2 regions of the Dyadobacter sp. BE31 genome follow, and region 2 is predicted to be linked to the other one. Evidence: riboswitches for the same ligand, from Rfam matches in the RefSeq annotation. Region 2 holds a riboswitch; the other holds the start of a gene.
The links. Region 2 has a riboswitch for cobalamin ahead of J2Y43_RS07525 (TonB-dependent receptor domain-containing protein). Riboswitches for the same ligand answer to the same signal wherever they lie in the genome.
Positions count from the first base shown of each region.

Region 1: another riboswitch for cobalamin. It lies ahead of J2Y43_RS00750 (hypothetical protein); the one in region 2 lies ahead of J2Y43_RS07525 (TonB-dependent receptor domain-containing protein).

Region 1 is NZ_JAVDXA010000001.1:174,399-179,723, reverse strand. Features, by position in the region: gene J2Y43_RS00755 (TonB-dependent receptor) at 1-1,493, opposite strand, end outside; gene J2Y43_RS00750 (hypothetical protein) at 1,496-2,149, opposite strand; cobalamin riboswitch at 2,251-2,449, opposite strand; cobalamin riboswitch at 2,527-2,729, shown strand; gene J2Y43_RS00745 (hypothetical protein) at 2,693-2,857, opposite strand; gene J2Y43_RS00740 (cobyrinate a,c-diamide synthase) at 2,898-4,283, shown strand; gene J2Y43_RS00735 (cobaltochelatase subunit CobN) at 4,280-5,325, shown strand, end outside.
Region 2 is NZ_JAVDXA010000001.1:1,789,811-1,795,135, forward strand. Features, by position in the region: gene J2Y43_RS07515 (glyoxalase superfamily protein) at 1-109, shown strand, start outside; gene J2Y43_RS07520 (DMT family transporter) at 106-1,026, opposite strand; cobalamin riboswitch at 1,091-1,292, shown strand; gene J2Y43_RS07525 (TonB-dependent receptor domain-containing protein) at 1,282-3,264, shown strand; gene J2Y43_RS07530 (DUF5074 domain-containing protein) at 3,275-4,351, shown strand; gene J2Y43_RS07535 (hypothetical protein) at 4,409-5,149, opposite strand; gene J2Y43_RS07540 (DEAD/DEAH box helicase) at 5,218-5,325, opposite strand, start outside.

The DNA.
Region 1 (5,325 bases), 1.6 Mb from region 2:
CCAGCTACGCTGTAAGCATCGGTGGTAACGAATGCCCGACCGATATTGGCTTTTGCCCGGAGCGATGGCAGCAGTGCATAGGTAATACCGAGGCTCGGACTGGTGAATGGCGTTGACTTTTTACCGGCCTTGTAGGTCGGCAATAGCGGTGTTTCACGTACATCGAAGGTAATGTGGTCGAAGCGGATGCCCGGTTGCAGCGTGAATTTACCTACGTTTAAGAGCGCCTGTCCGAAAAATGCGCTGGAAATCAATGCATATTCGGGCTGGGTAGGAGCACGTTCGGTGGTATCGTTGGTCCAGCGGCGGCTGTTGGTGGATGCATTAAGATAGTCGTAGCCCAGTATTACCGAATGGCGACCTAGTTTCCAGACGTCTTTCACCTGTACACCCTTCCAGGCATTATGTCCCTGCGCGGAACGGAACGGTATCACCGGCTTGCCGGATACATTCTGGGTGTAGTTTCTGGTGTTTTCTTCCGAGGCATAGACTTTCACACTCGGGTTGTGTTGCCCGATTTGCCCGGTCAATGAGACATCGAGTGCCTGGCGATCGACATCCTTGGTACTGGCTTCTGTACTTCCGGAGGACAGTTCACCCGGCGATTCCACATCCCGCGCCTGGAATTGCTCCCCGCGTACATCCACGCGCCAGCGATCGTTGATCTGATAGCCCAGCCTCAAAGCACCTGAAAAATAATGCAGCTTCGTGAATGGCCGCCGGTTGCCGTCGCCGGTTGTTTCGTCGGTTTCAACGGCTGGGCGATCGGTATAGTTTTTCTGCGCATGTTTGTAGCCAAATGCATTGCGGAGCCAGTTGTCCTCCCCGATTTTGTAATCTTTGGACCTTTCCAGATAGCTGAATGAAAGGTCATAATCCAATTTGGAAGTGATATTCCCGCCGGTATTGAGGCCGGCCTGTAATGTCTTGAAACTTCCGTATTCCAGGTATGCATTACCGCCTGGCGTACCTTTGGAGCGTTGGGTAATGACGTTGATCACCCCGCCCATGGCCTGCGAGCCGTACAATGACGATGCGGGTCCTTTCAGTACTTCAACCCGTTCTACGCCGTTCAAATTGATCTGCGAAAGGTTGGTAGCGCCCGCCGGGCGGCCGTCGATAAGTAGTAACGTCCTTTGATTTAACCCTGAAAACTGCGGACGAAAGCCCCTGATGCCGATTCCGGAAGACAAATTGGGATACTGGATTACATCCACCGCGGCCGTTTTTCGGACAATGTCGGTCAGGTCGTTGGACGGCGTCATTTGAATATCCTCTTTCGAGATAATATTCAGTTTTTGAGCGATCTTTTCTTTTTTTGTTTCAAAACGGGTGGCGGTTACCACGACCGGGTCGAGCAGTTTTTTACCGGAAGAATCGGTGATGCTTTCCTGGGCTAATACCGTCGAGGTGGGCAGCGCTGAAATGGCGAGGATGGAAAGAATCAGTCCGCTGGCGGAAATGCGGGCGGGGCGGTAGAATGAAATATGCATTGTTAAAATTGAAATGATTCAAAGAGAGTTATCGCGCCGATCAGGATGGAGAATGCACCGACCGCGTAGTTGACGATCATCAGAAAACGTTCGCGCTTTCCGGCAAAACGGCCGATGGAAAAGGCAAAAAAATAGCCGTATGCCGACATGGAGAGAATAATGCCGATGCTTTGCAGTACAATGATCCAAACGGCTGTCATGGCGTCACGCGCGGCAAGTGTAAGCGCTACCGCGCACGCTCCGCCTGTACCCGCAAGGCCATGCACCATGCCCACCCAGAACGAGCGGCTTACCTTGCGTTCGGCCGGTGCCGATGCAGGTTTTTCGGTTCTGAAATTCCGGCGGATCGCCATAAGACCGAGCCAGATCATCAGCGGGCCTACGAGTAGCTCAACCTGGTCGGCAATGTGCAGCGACATCGTCGATTTGAGCAAAAGCACCAAAATGGCGAATAAAATCAGCGTAAGAGAATGCCCCAGCGCCCAGTGCGAGGACCGCCAGATGAGTTTCCATCGGAGGGATGGACCTCGTTGGGCCGGGCTTCGTTGGGCCTCGTTCTCTTCTGTCGCCAGAACCGAAACCGCAGCCATATGGTCGGGTTCGAAGGAATGCTGCACGCCAAGGAGCAGAGAATCAATAAGTAAATAGTGAATCATTGGGTTTCCGCATAAATTAACAGATAACTTATGGGAGAATGCAGGGACTAGCCTGGCCGCAACGCAGCCTGCCGCTTCCTCTTGCCTTTCTTCCCGAAAGCAAAACCGGATCATTCAACGGCAGGTCTTCTGGCTCGTTCAGCTCTTGCGCCTTCCCGGGAGGAATGATTGAATTATCTCCCAGTGACATCTAACAAGAACATCGTTTCGTGAACTTACAGCAGCGGGTACTGCTCCGGATTTGCACCGGATTCCCTTTTAATCACGCCGGAGGCGCGAACCAATGAATATGCAAAGCTAGGTGTTTTTGTCGGAGATAAGCCAGAAAAATAGCCGAATACCGCTAACTTTGCAGCATTAAAAGTTCTTTAACATACTTCTCCAACAGGAAAAGGGATTGCGTATCAACGCATTCCGGGGGAATCGTGTAAATCCACGAGCTGTCGCGCAACTGTGAGGTGATAATGTCTGAATGACCGAATGACCGAATGACCGAATATTTACTATTCAATCATTCTATCATTCACTCATTCAATCATTGACCTAAGCCAGAACACCCATCCTTTTCCTTGTTGACAATGCTTTCGCGGTATGAAGCAGGGTCTGGTTTGGATATTCGTCGGTTTTCACCCGTTTTGCGGTACGACGCTCGCCTGGCGCGTTGCTGCCGGGGAATTCCTTTCTGTTTTCTTTTACTGTCGAATGCATTTGAAGTTGTCAGAACTTCCAATTCACCGATTGTTGAAAGATGTCTGCTCCAAAATCCAGTTTCCTGATATCCGCGCCATCGAGCAATTCGGGGAAGACTACGCTGACCCTGGGGCTGCTGCGTGCGCTGCGGGACCGAGGGCTTGAAGTGCAGGCGTTCAAATGCGGGCCGGATTATATCGACACGATCCACCACGGTACAGCGGCCGGGCGGCCAGGGCTGAACCTGGATACTTTTATGGCCTCGGAAGCACATATGCGTGAGGTGTACGAGCGTTATGCGTCCCGCGCGGACGTGAGTGTAACCGAGGGCGTGATGGGGCTTTTCGACGGGGCCGATAAAATGAAGGGCAGCAGCGCGGAGATCGCGGCCCTACTGGATATACCGGTAGTGCTCGTGATCAATGCGCGGTCGATGGCGTATTCGGCAGCTCCGTTGATTTACGGGTTGAAGAACTTTTATCCGGGCATCCGCGTGGTGGGGGCCATATTCAACTTTGTGAACACCGAATCGCATTACCGGTTTTTGCAGGACGCATGTGTCGATGCCGGCGTGGAAGCACTGGGGTATTTGCCTAAAAACGAGGAACTGAATATTCCATCCCGGCATTTGGGGCTGCATATATCGGCCGAAACCGATTACGAACAGATTGTCCAAAAGCTGGCAGAGATTATCCCGCGGACAGTTAACCTGGAAAGGTTGCTGGAACTTACTGCCGTGAGTAGCAATGATGAAAATAAGCCGGTTTTAAGTCGGGAAAATCAATCATACCTTCAAAATAATCCCCGAAACCTGCGCATTACCGTCGCGAAAGATGAGGCATTTTCATTCTTGTATCACCAGAATATAGCATGCTTACGCGCCTTCGGAGAAGTGCAGTGGTTCAGCCCTCTGCACGACCGGGCTTTGCCTGAAACCGACTTTCTGTACCTGCCGGGCGGATATCCCGAGCTATTTGCAAGGCAATTGTCGGGCAATCAAACGATGCTGGAAAGCATCCGGAACTACTGCGCAAATGGCGGACTGGCCTACGCGGAATGCGGCGGGCTGATGTACCTGGGCAGGGAAATCACCGACGGCGAAGGTAATGCATTTAAGGTGGTAGGTGCACTAGACCTGTTGACGACGATCCGGCATTCGAAAATGACGCTCGGCTACCGGGTCATGCATTGGGATGGCCTGGAAATCAGAGGCCACGAATTCCATTACTCTTCACTGAAAGAGCCATTTGTGCAGGCGCCGCTTGCAACAATGACCAATGCAAGGGGTATACCTGTCGGTACACAATTTTTTAGAGCGAAAAATACCTTTGCCAGTTATGCCCACTTCTACTGGGCCGACAAGCCTGAGTTTGTTCAACACCTCATCAACAAAACCACAAAAAAAGCCGACGGCCGACAGCCGAAAGCTGACAGCCCGCAATGAAACGCCAGCGTGTTACCCGGTCCGACGGAAAGTCCATTAACCTCGTGCAGCGGCGCGGGCATCTTTCCTATTGCTACAATGCCTGCTGCTGCGGGCGTGTCGATCGCGGGTATGCGCCTATTCCCGTGGAATTGTACAAAAATGAATGGCTGAGGCGGAAGCTGCGGAATGTGGTGCATATGACCAAAGGCGGTTGTCTGGGCCCGTGTACGCTGGCAAATGTAGTAACGTTGTTGTTTGACGGGCATTCGGTGTGGTTCCATTCCATTAATTACGAATGGCAGATCATCGCGATTTTCGACTACATCGAAAGCATGGTAAAGGCCGACCGCTACCTGGTGCCGCCTTCGGACCTGGCCGAATATGTATTTCAATTTTATACCTGGAAAGGCTCCGAAACAGCTACTGAACTCGGGCAAACTGCCATTCCCACTGACGGTATCGTGTTCCTCACACACGCGGACACGGATCTGCTCACGCTCGACCGCGCGATGCAACTCCTGCCGGATGATTTTCCCAAAACGACGGGCATCAGCCTGATGGCGATCAAAAGCGAGGAGCAGATGCAGCAGCTGTTGCAGCGTGAGATCGCAGAGGCGAAAATTATCGTCATCCGCATTCATGGGCGGCTCAGCAGCATTCCCGGGTTTAATGAGCTGGTAAAACTGGCCGGGCAGCGGGGCCAACATCTGATCGTGGTGAGCGGTACCGGAGAGCTGAACCCCGAATTTGCCGCAGTATCAACGGTTTCGCCTGACATTTTGTATGAAACCCTGGCCTATTTGCAGGCAGGAGGTTACAGTAACCTGATTTCGCTCCTGAGCTACCTTTCGGATCATTTGCTGATGACCGGTTTCGGGGCGGAGGCTCCCGTGAGTTTGCCCGAGCAAGGTATTTACCATCCCGATTTGCCCGAATTTGCCGATCCATCCGACTGGCTGAAATACCGCAACCCTGCCCTGGTGACGGTGGGCATTACCTTTTACAGGGCGCATTGGCTGAGCGGGAATACCCAGTTTGTGGATGCGATGATTCGCGCGCT
Region 2 (5,325 bases):
ACAATACAAATACAACCACCCTGGGCTAGAAGAGGAGCCGTGGAATGCCATTTCAGTAACGGTAATCGACCCGTTCATGAACCGCCTCGCATTCAATGAGCGGCTTTAAGCTTTTTTAGTTTTGGCCAAAGACACCAGAATACCGCCCGTGATGATCAGCAGCATGCCCGTTAGCATCGAAAGCGTGGGAATAGCCTCTCCCATCAAAAAGCCGATCAATACCGAAAAAAGGATATTGGAATAACCCACCGCTGCGACACGCCCCGCTTTATCGTAGGTAAATGATTGCGTGAGCATTTTTTGGCCTAAAAGCGCGGTAAGGCCTAATGCGAGAAAGCCCAACCATTGCCAGGCATTCTCCGGCCATTTGAATGTACCTATCAGAAAATCCAAATGCTCCATGGGGTAATACGTACCGACCAGCATCGACAGAATAGGCATTACAATCCCGCTAAGCATAAATGAAAGGATGATCGCGCGCGTGTCGTACACGACGCCGAGTTGACGGATCGACAGGTAAGAAATGGCCGTCAGCAGCGCATTACCCAAGCCTAATGCATTATCTCGCAGCGACGACGACAAATCGGGACGAAAAACGAACAAAATGCCGGTAAAACCGACGAATATGGCCATCCACTCCTTCCCATTCAGCGTTTCGCCGATGAGCAGCCAGGAGAAAAGCGCCAGAAAAATAGGGTAGGTATATTGGTAGGTAGAGGCCCGGCCGAGCCCAAGCGTCTGGATCGCATAAAAAAGCATGTAGAGCGACAACGTACCTACAACTCCTCTGAAAACAAGCAGTCCCAACTTTCCGCCTTCCTGCCTCAGCGGCCGTTGCCAGATGCTGCTGATGATAAAAACCACCCCAACGATATTTCTGAAAAAAACCAGCTGTACGATATGAAATTCCCTCCCCAGCCATTTCGAGATCGCGGATGTGAGCGAGAAAAAAAATGCGGCGCCCAGCATGAGGTAAATGCCTTTCAGGGAGGATGCGGTCGGGAAATTTTCAGTAGAAGCGGCCAAAAGCAATCAGAATTTGCCGCAAAGATAGCGGTTATCGCAGACAACGAAAAGTCGGGGGAAATACCTACCTTTGCACCCGCTTGGTGCCATAAGCTGCTTCTAGTCAGCGATTAGGCTTAATAGGGAATTCCGCTAGTACCGGAAGCTGTCCCCGCAACTGTAAGTCTGCCAACACGTGCCCGATTCTTCATGCCACTGTCCTGCGACGGGAAGGCTCCGGGTGCGAAAGACGAGCCAGGAGACCTGCCAGAGCATTTGATCGGATCGTTTTCGGAGGAAAAACAGAAGATCACCGCCAATCATTTGCGATTTAGAGTGTTTACCGACCGGAGATTTGTGGGTTACTGGATGTTATGGGCAAGTTTTGCACTGGCGTTGCCGGTTTATGCACAAAAAGACTCCATTGCCCTCGACCCCGTCATTGTGAAGGGATTTGTCCCACAAAAATTCATGAGCGGCCTGAAAATCCAGCGCATCGACTCCGCTTCGCTCGCGCAAGTACGCTATCAGAATATTGGCGACATTTTGTCCGCATATACCCCTATTGCATTTAAAAATTACGGACCTGGTCAGCTCAGCACCGCGTCGTTCCGGGGCACCTCCGCCAACCATACCGCCGTTTTGTGGAACGGGCTCAATATCAATGCGCCCACGCTTGGACAAACGGACTTCTCTACCATTCCAGTAGCAGGTTTCGACCAGCTTTCGGTTCAGTATGGCTCCTCGGCCAGCATTGTGGGCTCCGATGCCGTCGGCGGGAGCATTTTGCTTGACAGCCGTGCATCGGTCACGCCGCTTTACGTGTCTGACGGCAGACAACGAGAAAGCTTCCACAACCATCAGAGCAGAACGGATATCCGATATGCGTTCCCGCTAAACAACGCGTGGGCATTCTCCGGCAAAACGGCACTTTACTATGGCAGGATGAACAACGACTACCCGAAGCCAACCCGGAACACGTATGCACTCCTGCCTACCGAAACTTTTCAAAAGGGCATTGTACAGGACCTGTTCCTACGCTCACAAAACGACCAGGAAATTTCCGCGCACGTTTGGCTCACCGACAATAAACTGACGCTGACGCCCGACGATGTACAAGGCCGTGAAATGACCCGTACCACCGCCTATCGCACGATGGTCCGCTACCAGGTACGCACGCTCACGCTACGCACAGCCTGGGTACGCGACATCATCGATTATGCCAAAGGCGACCTCTCCCACCCCGACCATTCGGTAACTGACAAGTTCGCTTCAAGGATTGAAAAGGACTTTACGCTAAGTCTGGGAGGTAAGGCCAATCCGGTCTCCGTCAAAACCGGGGGAGAATGGACACATTATCGCTCGCGCGTGCCCGGGTATGCGCTCGCCCCCGTGCACGAGAACCGCACGGACTTTTTCCTTCTGACCCGCTGGCAGCCGACAGCCCGGCTCACTGCTTCTGTGAACCTCCGGCAAGGGCTCGTTACGGGTTTCAATCCACCGTTCACACCATCTGTTGGTCTGGAATATGGTTTAATTCAAAAGGCGCTTTACAATCTTACACTGAAAGGCTCCTATGGCCGCAGCTACCGGGTGCCCACTTTGAACGAACGTTACTGGAAAGACCTCGGTAACCCGGATATCCGTCCGGAAACGGGTTGGAACAAGGAAATCGGCCTTGAACAGACTTTTAAAGCAGCATTAGGCGGCACATTACGGACCTCCGCAACCTTTTATCACAACCGCATTAAAGACTGGACTTACTGGAATCCTTCCAGAAACTACCGGGTCGAAAATCTGCAACAGGTGCTTGCCAGGGGAATTGAATTGCAACTGGGTTATCAGCGCCAAACCGGCCCCTGGAGAACAGGACTGGATGCGGGTTATGCGTTCAACAAAAGCAGCCAGGAGAAAGCCTATGACAATTACTCACAGGATATTGTAGGCAAACAATTGGTGTTTGTACCTGAACATACGGCTAATGCAAACGCATTCGTGCAGTTCAAATACACGAAGCTTACCGGGCAGTTACAGGCAGCGAGCAAGCGCTATACAACCTTCGATAATTCACAGTTTCTGGACGGTTATGGCCTGGTGAACCTGCTGGCCGAAACAACCTTTGCATTTTACAAATTCAAGCTGGTTTTGCAGGGGCAAGTCCGCAATGTTACCGACACGTTTTATTTAAATGTCCGAAATAATGCGATGCCGGGAAGAAGTTTTGCAGTAAGTTTAACCTTTAGTTACGATTCTCAATAAATCAATGAAAATGAAAAGACAGTTAGCCAGTTCATTAGCAGTAGTTTTCTCTACCCTCGCGGTATGGTCCTGTAACCAAAGCGACCCGGCTCCGAAGGGCGATTATGTGAGCGGTGTTTTTGTAATGAATGAGGGTAATTTCTCCCAGAATAACGGTGCTATTTCCTACTTCGCGCGGGAAAACAATACGGCAACCGCCGATGTTTTCGCGGTGGCAAACGGAACGGCGTTGAAGGGCGGCGTGCAGGATTACACAGCTTCCGAAGAACAGGGTATTATTCTTGTCGATAATATGTCTGCCGGTCAGGACAAAGTCCAGTTCGTACAACGGTACACTTTCAAGGACGAAGGTACCATTGGTGCGCCGGATATAGAGAATCCCCGCGAAGTCGTGATCGCAGGCCGGAAAGCTTATGTTTCGTGCTGGGGAACGGACGTCGGCAAATATTCGACCGGCTATATCGCGGTTATTGACCTGACCACTAAAAAGGTTACCAAAAAAATCAACATCGCCGATGGTCCCGAAAACCTGGCCTATGCCAATGGAAAGCTCTATGTAGGAACTACGCAATGGGGTGCCGGAAACAAACTGGCGATTATCAATACAGCCTCCGATGAGGCGACATCGCCTATTGCGACATCAGGCGCTGCCAATCCGGTTGGTGTTGATGCCAACGGAAAACTGTGGGTGAATGCCGGCGATAAAATGCTACGCATTAATACAGAAACCAATGTTACCGAAGCAACGCTAACGATTGCGACGGGCGGTACCAAAACACCCGGCAATTTTACATTCAGCAATGACCTGAAATCCATTTTCTTCGTGCTTTCGGGGTATGACAACGCAGGTAAAGAGCAAGGAGGGACCTACAAATTCTCGATTACCGATACGCAGATCGCCATGGTAACCCCATTGATCCCCCGCCCATTCTACGGACTTGCGGTTGATCCGTCACAAGGACTGCTTTACGCAGGCGTGAGCCCGTCCTATACACAGGCAGGCTACGCGGTTCGTTACCGCGCCGATGGAAGTCTGGTCGATTCTGTCAAAGTAGGCATCGCACCAGCAGGCTTCTTCTTTCAATAGTAAAACAAAAAAAGTCTCCCGCTTGGGAGACTTTTTTTGTTTTGGAATGATACCACTTCATTTGAAAAACCCTTGCGGATCGGGCATCTTCGCTTTTAGAAGTTCTACAAAGTCGAGGTTCAATTGGGTGAAGTCCAGCGTTCGGCCCTTGTGCAAATGCTCCCACGACTTGTCGAGTTCATTTAGATTGTAGTGCAGCAATGCCAGATTATACTGGCCCAGCGCGTAAGTAGAATCAATGGAAACCGCGTGTTTCAGTAACGCAGACGCCTCGTCCAACTCCTCTTTCCGGCTGGTAATCGCGTACAGTTTAAGTTCAACTGTCGACAGATCCACCAGCAACGGTACATTGTCGCCTTGCAGGCTTACGCCTTTGCTCAGCATTCTTTTGGCATCCACCCAGTTTTCGCGCTGGTACGATACAACCCCGAGCCCCCAGTAGGCTTCCACATTCTTGTCGTTCAACAGTTGGGCGAGATTGAACCGGTAGCAGGCCGTGTCCAGAGAACCTTCCTGCAAATATTCCCAGGCGCGGGTCGCAAAAAAACTGCTGGCCTCTGTGCGGCTGGAAAATGATTTGTCACATTCACTCAGGAATTTGATCTCTTCATCAATCTGCTCCGATGTCTTACTCACTTCTCCGAAGAGCGGGATAATACGCCTTTCCTTTAAATCAAGGGGCTTTTTGGGGGCTACGTTTGTATCTGTGCTTGGACCCGCGCTTGCCAGATGCGTGTTTTGAGCAAAACTCAGCACAGGGATCAACAGGGCAAGCCAAATTACAACAGACTCTTTCATAATTGACTTTAATAGAAGAACAGGTTTCTATTGTCCAAGTTAAACGGTTTTATTGGAATTGTATTGCATTACCGGCGTTTACTTCTTCCACCCGCAGCCCTACGCCCCCTACTGGTATTCCCCGAACCCTTCTTAGCCGGTGGGTAACTGTGTTTTTTCTCATGAAACGCTCCCTT